DNA from 2 places in the Ferrimonas sp. genome. Region 1 is predicted to be linked to the other one. Evidence: predicted binding sites of a transcription regulator. Region 1 holds the regulator's gene; the other holds the start of a gene.
What was found. The regulator sigma-54, encoded in region 1, starts transcription at its own class of promoters, with help from an activator protein. The targets are predictions, from matches to a motif close to GTTGGCACGNNNNTNGNNT.
Positions count from the first base shown of each region.

Region 2: the regulator sigma-54 is predicted to act here: its motif matches at 2,165-2,183, upstream of ACN0RV_RS16370 (flagellar assembly protein T N-terminal domain-containing protein).

Region 1 covers NZ_JBLXDO010000001.1:343,775-348,185, reverse strand. The annotation lists gene lptC (LPS export ABC transporter periplasmic protein LptC) at 1-431, shown strand, start outside; gene lptA (lipopolysaccharide transport periplasmic protein LptA) at 418-960, shown strand; gene lptB (LPS export ABC transporter ATP-binding protein) at 957-1,688, shown strand; gene ACN0RV_RS01615 (RNA polymerase factor sigma-54) at 1,756-3,207, shown strand; gene hpf (ribosome hibernation promoting factor) at 3,231-3,518, shown strand; gene ptsN (PTS IIA-like nitrogen regulatory protein PtsN) at 3,521-3,967, shown strand; gene rapZ (RNase adapter RapZ) at 3,964-4,411, shown strand, end outside.
Region 2 covers NZ_JBLXDO010000022.1:54,257-58,667, forward strand. The annotation lists gene ACN0RV_RS16350 (acetate kinase) at 1-221, opposite strand, end outside; gene yfbV (terminus macrodomain insulation protein YfbV) at 493-939, shown strand; gene ACN0RV_RS16360 (LPP20 family lipoprotein) at 1,030-1,470, opposite strand; gene ACN0RV_RS16365 (FlgO family outer membrane protein) at 1,467-2,087, opposite strand; gene ACN0RV_RS16370 (flagellar assembly protein T N-terminal domain-containing protein) at 2,218-3,336, shown strand; gene flgN (flagellar export chaperone FlgN) at 3,400-3,831, opposite strand; gene flgM (flagellar biosynthesis anti-sigma factor FlgM) at 3,824-4,132, opposite strand; gene flgA (flagellar basal body P-ring formation chaperone FlgA) at 4,211-4,411, opposite strand, start outside.

The sequences.
Region 1 (4,411 bases):
TCGCCAAGAATCTGCGCAGCCGCATCTACTCAGAGTCAGGCCGCCTCAGTGCCGAGATCAATGCCGAACAGATGGAGCACTACCAGGCCCTGGCCCTCACCCGCCTGCAGGAGCCGGACTATCTGCTCTACCCTGAAGACAGCCAGGGTCAGTGGCGGGTACAGGCCACTCAGGGGCAACTCAGTGACGGCCGCCACGTGGTACTGGAAAATGATGTTATCATCACAGCCATCGAGCCCAACGAACCACTTAAGACCATTACCACCGACTATCTGGAACTGGACCTGGAGACGATGATCATGACCTCCAACCGCCAGATCAAAGGCAATGGCGAGGGCTTTAACATCACCGCCAAAGGGTTGTGGGCGGATCTGAATTTGAACCGGATTGAATTGAAGAGTCAGGTAAATGCCATCTATGAAACCCCTTAAACTGCTTCTGGCTGCCATGCTGCTGCTGGGCAGCACCGGCGCCACAGCCCTGGACAGCGACATTCACGAAAAGGTGGAGGTCAAAGCCGACAACTCTCGGGCGGATCTGCCTAACGGCATGCTGATCTACTCCGGCCGGGTGCGCATCACCCAGGGCACCCTGCTGATCAACGCCGACGAGTTGCGCGCCGAAGCCACCGACGACAAGGTGGTGACCACCCTGATCGCCTCCGGCTCTCCCGCCACCTACCAACAGATGATGGAGAACGGCAAACTGGCCCAGGCCGAAGCCGCCGAAATTCGCTACGACATCCAGAAACGCATCCTTACACTGAAAGGGAAAGCGGAGATGCGCCAGTCCGGCAGCCTGGTTCAGGGCGACACCATCCAGTACGATCTGGAGAAGCAGATGCTGGTGGCCGAAGGCAACAAGGATGAGCAGATCACCACCATCTTCCAGCCCGCGGAAGCCGACCTGAAATCCCTGGCCGAGCCCAAGGAGAAGAAAGAGGGTGAGAAGCAGCAATGACCCGCTCAACCCTGACCGCAGAGAAATTGGCCAAGGCCTACAAGGGCCGGGAAGTGGTCAAGAATGTTGGCCTTGAGGTCAGCACCGGCCAGATCGTGGGTCTGCTTGGCCCCAATGGCGCCGGCAAGACCACCACCTTCTACATGGTGGTGGGCCTGGTGCAGAACGACCGGGGGCGGATCCTCATCGACGGTGAGGAGATCACCCTGCTGCCGATGCACAGCCGGGCCCGAAAGGGGATCGGCTACCTGCCCCAGGAATCCTCCATCTTCCGCAAACTGTCTGTGTACGACAACCTGATGGCGGTGCTGCAGACCCGTAAAGGGCTGAGCCAGTCCCAGCGGGTGGAGAAACTGGAGCAGTTGCTGGAAGAGTTTAACATCACCCACATCCGCGACAGCCTTGGGATGAGCCTGTCCGGCGGCGAACGCCGCCGGGTGGAGATCGCCCGGGCCCTGGCCGCCGATCCCAAATTCATCCTTCTCGACGAGCCCTTCGCTGGCGTCGACCCGATCTCGGTGATCGACATCAAGAAGATCATCCAGCACCTGAGGGACCGCGGCCTGGGCGTACTGATCACCGACCACAACGTCCGTGAAACTCTGGACGTCTGTGAACACGCCTATATTGTCAGCCACGGCGAGCTGATCGCCCAGGGCGAACCCGCCGCCATCCTCGAGAACAAGCTGGTGCGCTCGGTATACTTGGGCGACCAGTTCAAGCTATAGTAATTTGAACTCCCGACCAGGAATACAACCGGAAAAAACAAGAAGGAATAAGGACAGGTTGTTGTAAATGAAGACTTCTCTACAGCTAAAGCTGGGACAGCAGCTCACCATGACCCCGCAGCTGCAGCAGGCCATTCGCCTGCTGCAACTGTCGACTCTGGATCTCCAACAAGAGATTCAGGAGGCCCTGGATGCCAACCCCCTGCTTGAAGTCGAGGAGGATCTGAGCCCAGCCGTCCCCGACACCCCGGATGCCCCTTCCCGGGATGAGCTCGAGCCCGCCCCGGAAGCCGCCAGTCTGGACACCAGCGAGGCCCTGAGTCAGACCGACATGCCGGATGATCTTCAGGTCGACGCCTCCTGGGATGAATATTACACATCCTCCCCGGCCCCCATGGCCAGTCGGGAGGATGACATGCCCTTCCAGGGCAGCACCGGTGACAGCCTTCAGGGCCACCTGCTGTGGCAGATGGAACTGACCCCCATGTCCGATACCGATCGCGCCATCGCGGTGGCCATCATCGATGCCACCGATGAACGCGGCTACCTGACCCAGACTGCCGAGGATATTCTCGAAGCCATGGGCGACGACGAGGTCGAGCTGGACGAGGTGGAGGCGGTACTCAAGCGAGTGCAGCGCTTCGACCCTGTGGGCGTCTGTGCCCGGGATCTGGCGGAGTGCCTGCTGGTGCAGTTGAGTCAGTTCGATGGGGCGACTCCCTGGCTGGCTGAGGCCAAGATGCTGATTCAGGAAAATATGGATCTGCTGGCCAACCGCGACTTCCGCGGACTGATGCGCAAGACCCGCCTCAAGGAGGAGGAGCTCAAGGAGGCGATGGATCTGATCCAGACCCTCAACCCTCGTCCCGGCAGCGCCCTGGTCAGCGACAATGACCAGTACGTGATTCCCGATGTGGCCGTCTCCAAGCGCAAGGGGCGCTGGGTGGTAGAGCTCAATCCGGACACCATGCCCAAGATCCGCATCAACGAGCAGTATGCGGCCCTGAGCCGCAACAGCCGCAACCAGGCGGACAGCCAGTTCGTCCGCGGTCACCTGCAGGAAGCCAAGTGGTTCCTGAAGAGCCTGGAGAGTCGCAACGATACCCTGCTCAAGGTGGCCAACTGCATCGTCCAGTTCCAGCAGGGGTTCCTGGAATACGGCGACGAAGCGATGAAGCCCATGGTGCTCAACGATGTGGCCGAAGCGGTGGACATGCACGAGTCCACCATCTCCCGGGTGACCACCCAGAAATATATGCATACGCCCCGTGGCATCTTCGAGCTGAAGTACTTCTTCTCCAGCCACGTCAGCACAGACAGTGGCGGCGAGTGCTCATCCACGGCAATTCGTGCTTTAATTAAAAAATTGGTTGCTGCAGAGAATCCTAAGAAACCTCTCAGTGACAGTAAAATGGCGGAGCTGCTGGCAGAACAGGGCATCAAGGTGGCGAGACGGACCATCGCCAAGTACAGGGAAGCCCTGGGCATTGCTCCATCCAATCAGCGGAAACAGCTGTAACCAGCAAAAAAGGAGGAACCTATATGCAAATCAATCTGACCGGTCATCATGTCGAGATCACTACCGCTCTGAGAGATTATGTGCACACCAAGTTCGACAAGCTGGAGCGCCACTTTGACCATATCTCCAACGTCTACGTGGTGCTGAATGTGGAGAAAACACAGCAAACCGCCGAAGCCAAACTGAATCTGAGTGGCCGCGAAGTGTACGCGACCCACCACCACGACAACATGTACGCGGCCATCGACGGCCTTATCGACAAGCTGGACCGTCAGGTCATCAAGCACAAAGAGAAAATTTCACGCCATTAATCATGGACATATCCACGTTACTCAGCCCGGAGTGCGCCACCATCGCCGCTCCGGGCCTAAGCAAGAAGCGCGCCCTGGAGATGATCTCCCAGTTGGCGGGCGAGCATCACGGCAACCTGAACCCCCAGCAGCTGTTTGAAAGCCTGCTGGCCAGGGAGAAGATGGGTACCACCGGCATCGGCAAGGGGATCGCCCTGCCCCATGGCCGGCTAGCCAACATCGACCGCCCCATTGCCGTGTTCATCAAGTGCGACGAAGCGATCCCCTTCGACGCCATCGATGGCAAGCCTGTGGACCTGCTGTTTGCCCTGTTTGTCCCCGAGGACGCGGTACAGGAGCACCTGGCCACCCTGGCCGCCATGGCCAAGACCCTGCAGGACAAAGAGACCTGCCGGGCCCTGCGTAAATGCAGTACCGACTCGGAGCTTTATGCCCTGGTGACCTCGTGAAGCTGATCATCCTCTCCGGACGTTCCGGTGCCGGCAAATCCGTCGCACTTCGGGTCCTCGAAGACCTGGGGTGCTACTGTGTCGACAACCTGCCCGCGGTGATGCTCCCCTCCCTGGTGGAGGAGATGCTGGATCAGTGCGACACCCTGGCAGTCAGCCTGGACATCCGCAACCTGCCTGACCAGGCGGAACAGATCCCGGAGATTTTGAAGCACCTGCCGGACTCCATCGAAAAACAGATCTACTTCCTGGACGCGTCAGACACCAGCCTGATCAAGCGCTACAGCGAGACTCGCAGGCTGCACCCCCTGTCGCGCAGCGGCACCTCCCTGGCGGAAGCGATCGCCTCAGAGACCCAACTGCTGGCCCCCATTCGCGACCTGGCCGATCACAGCTTCATGACCGACGGCCTGTCGGTCCATCAGCTGGCCGATGAGATGCGCA
Region 2 (4,411 bases), on a different contig from region 1:
ATGGTACCAACAATGTAGTCCAGAGCCTCGGAGTGGGCGGCACCGGCACCCAAGGCGGCTTCGCCCTTGTTGCCATCCAGCTTCCACTTGATGCGGGCATCTTCGAGGTTGAAGCACTCTGCCAGACCGGACAGGTGCTCGTCACCGTTAGTTGCATCGATTACGGCGAATTTCAGGGAGGAGCTACCGCAGTTAAGAACGAGAACAAGTTTGCTCATTATTCATACACCTAAGTGATTTACTTGCGTACAACCGACTGCGCCCTGGGGCGGTTAAGTCGATAACGACCGAAGATGGTAAGAAGTTACAGTATAGACCCGCTGTATCTGCGACCGATGTCGCATTTTCAGGTCCCCTAATGGGCCGAAATTCAACCATCTTCCTAGAAAGGTATGACCATTTTACCCATACTTTTCTGAAGAAGCGGAATCAGGACGTGATACACTTAACGAATCTGTGATCCGTCTCCCGTTGTATAAAGGAGAGTGAAGCATGACCTTTTTTGAAACACTGAGATGTGGCAATCACTACATGAAACAGTGGCCCAGAGCGGTTCAGCTGGCCCCTCTGTTTCCAGAGTACAGGGTGATAAAAGCCACTGAACTGGCCATCCGGGTCATGCCTCCGGTGGCGGTGTTTTGCCTGTGGTTTCAGCTTCAGTGGTTGGGGCCCGAGAGCTTGCCTCAGATCGTCGCCAGTACCCTGTTCCTGCTGAGCCTGCCCCTTCAGGGCCTGTACTGGTTGGGTTGGCGTTCCCAGCAACTGCTGCCCAGACAGCTGGTCGCCTGGTGTGATGACCTGCGCTCGCGCATGTTGGAAGCGGGGGAGCAGATTGCCCCGCTCGGGGCCCGTGCCCGCTACCTGAATATGGCCCAACTGCTCCGACGAGTTTTTAACAAACTGGACAACGGAGAGTGGCACAGGTTGGATCGACACTGAGACTCGATCGGATCCAGGTCACAAAAAAGCGGAGGCATCGGCCTCCGCTTTTCAGTTTTATTCACTAATAAGGCGTCAGTCGCCAATTTATCAGTAATAGATCACGTTTTTGATTCTCTGCCTCGGCGCCTGCTGATACAGCTGCCACACCTTTTTATAGTCCAGCTTCAGCTCCGCAACATAGTTGTCACCCACAGGGTAGATGCGCACCACCTCGGCACCCCGCACCAGGCCATCCACCTGGGTCTGGAACTGGTCGCTCTGCAGCAGCTGCTGGTCCATCCGGCCGGTGCCTGACACCCTCACCCCATAGATCTGCTCTGCCAGCTCCCGGTAGGCATCCAGTTTGGCCGCCCGCATCGCCTGCTGCACCTTCAGGTCCCGGTTATCGCCCAACTGGGCCGAGATGGGGGCGATCCCTTTGGCGGTGAGTATGGGAAACTCCTGGGGTGGGACAGGCTCATACTCCACATAAGCGTTGTTCTGACACCCGGCCAGGAAAATTAGCGCAGCGGCTGCGAGTCGTTTCATGGGTTTACCTCCCTCACCGGTGTTCTTCCTGGTTGCTCCTGTCGGTAGAGCAGGCCACCCTGTTCCGTGATGCTGTTGCTCTGCTCCAGGTAGCCGGAGGACTCCTGCCAGGGAAGAAAGGCCTGGGAGGTGGAGGCCACCCTGTTGTTGGCGATATCCACCAGGCGACTGTTGATGATCACCCCGCTGCTGTCCCGGCTCAGGGTGGCAATCAGCACCTGGCTCACCGGCAGGCTGGCTTGCAGCCGTTCATAATCCCGGCTGAGAATAAGGTTGCCCTGCTTGGAGACCCGAATCTGCTGGCTGCTGTTGAGCTCTACCAGGTTGAACCCTCTCTGGTGCAGGGCGCCAACCAGACCGTCACCCAGCTGCAGGGCGAGCCGGCCACTGCTCTCCAGCTCATCCAGCCACACCGGGGTGGTGACCGCGATAAGCTTGGTCTTGTCCGGCAGGTCGTGATTGCGCTCAAGATCTTCGGCGATGCGCTGGGCCAGATGAATCACGGCACTGCTGTGCGGCAAACCTTTGCCGCTCACACTGTATTGTGGCGGTGGCTCTGCCGGAGGGGTGGCACAGCCCCACAAAAACAGGCACAGGACGCCTATGGCCTTTTTCATCGCTATCTCCAGTGGCTTGGGCATTCACGGTTCTCTGTATCATATCGGCCAAGAAGCCCGGCGCTTTAGTGGCAAATGTAGGCACAGTCATTGCATTATTTACGCCAACTGCATTGAGGACGATAAAGCGATGTCTAACCCCATACACCTGGCTCTGCTCGGTGTCTGCCTGTTGGCGGCACCGGTTTCGGCCCAGTGGCTGACCCTGAGCGGCAGCGCCCCCATAGGCAATGATGACCTGACCAAGGCGCGGGAGGAGGCGATTCGGAACGCGTTGGCGAAATCTGGCCAGGGCGAGATCATGGTAAACGGCGTGTTGGGGCCAGCCACGGAACTGACTCAGGTAGGGGAGTATCAGCTGCTGTCTGAATCGATCGGTGACGGCATTCTGGAGGTGACCCTGAGAGCGGATGTCCGCGCCGTGGGCAATCAGTGTGCCGGCGCCGGCTTTCGCTTTGCCCTGACTCTGCCACGGGCCGATGTGGTGCATCGGCAGCACCTGGTACCGGGCAGCCTCTATGAGTTTGATGCCGCACTGACCCGGTTGCTGGCCAACACCATCAATGGCGAGGCCACCTCTCTGTTTGCCCATGAGCGCAGTGACATCAGCGTCAGCTTTGGTCAGCTGAACCAGGAATACGGCGAGCAGTGGGCCAGGGAGATGAGCCGGGACGACAACAGTCAGTATATTGTGGCCATCTCCATCGATGATCTGACACTGGATCCTCATGAGACCACTCTGGGGTGGTTTGAAGATGACCGCAACCGCTACTTCGGGGCCAACCTCAACATCTATGACGGCCTGACCGGGCAGATGATCTGGCATAAGCGCTACCGCACCCAGGGCGACTGGCCCTTCAAGCGCAGCGACGCGGTGGAGCTGGGCTCCAGCCACTTCTGGAACAGTGACTACGGCAGGCAGATTCGCCAGCAGGTGGTGGCCATGGCCCAGGACATCGACGGCACCCTGCACTGTCGTCCGCTTCACGGACGGGTGCTCTCTGTGGATCAGGAGCGGGTCACCATCAACCTGGGTAGCCGCCATGGTGTACGGGTGGGGGATCGGGTCTCTTTGCAGAACCGCCAGCAGGGGGAACTGGGGTGGTGGAATCGTGACCCGGACTCCGAAGATATCCTGGTGATTCAACAGGTGCAGCTGGAGCAGGCGGTGGGGACCCTGATGCCGGGCTCCAGTTACACTCGCTGGCAGCCCATGGATATGGTGCGGGCCCAGGCACATAGGCGCTAATGGGCCTGATGCCATAAAAAAAGCCGGCTTCATCGCCGGCTTCTCTTTTTGAACTGTTTACCTTCAGGCCTTGATCACCTTGCCCAGGCGTCCGCCCGTGGTGGTGGAGCCTTCCTGGTTGTAGGTCAGGGCATTAGGGTTTCGGGTGGCATTAAGCAGTTGCTGCAGGCGACCCAGGCTGGCCAGAGACTGGTCAGCCAGCTGATTGTTATGCTGGTTTTTCACCTGGCACTCCGCCAGGGTCTCGCGGCAGCGGGTCACCCCGGCCATCGCGTCGGTGTCCGCCTTGATGTCAGCCACCTGCGGATGCGATTCCAGTGCCTTGTCGCCGCCGGCAATCTGGTCCAGCAGCGCCAGTTTCTGTTTGAGCAGGGCTTCAATTTTGTCCGCATCCCGCTCAAGTAATGCGTCAGTCTCCTGCTCCAACAGGCGCAGCAGGGTAGACAGGCGCTCTTGCTGAGCGCCAATCAAGGCGTGAATGCCGGTATCACTCACCAGTCAGTTCACTCTCGAAACGGGAGAGGTTGGCAGCCAGCTTGTCTGGGTCAACATGGTAGCGACCTTCGGAGATCGCCTGCTTCAAGGCTTCCACCTTGGAGCTGTTAACCTCTGGGGTCTCCTGCATCACCTTCTCCGCCCGCTGTAGTTGCTGGGCTTCCTGGGTCAGCTTCACCTCATCCCCCTTGGCGGCAGCCTGAGCGCTGCTCCCTTCGGGCTGACTTTGTTGGGTCACCGCCCGCCGGGCCGGTTGCAGGCCTGCGGTACCGCTGCTCAGTTTGTTGATGTCGATAGCCATAATGTGGCTCCGTCGCTGTGTATTTGGGCTCTTCTGACACTGGTATCGGCCGCACGGCCAGAAGCTTTAGGGTAATTTTTACATTTTCACCCGCACATGGCCAACTCCGGTGACGTAGGCATCCACCATTCTCCGGGATCGGCTGTTCTGGACCCGGATGGCGTCGCCTATGGAGCCGCTGCTCATGGCGGTACCTGAGGTGCGAATGGAGAGGTGATCGTTGTTGGCTTCGATGGTGACCGGATCCCCTTTGCACACTAGGCAGACATTGCGTTTGGT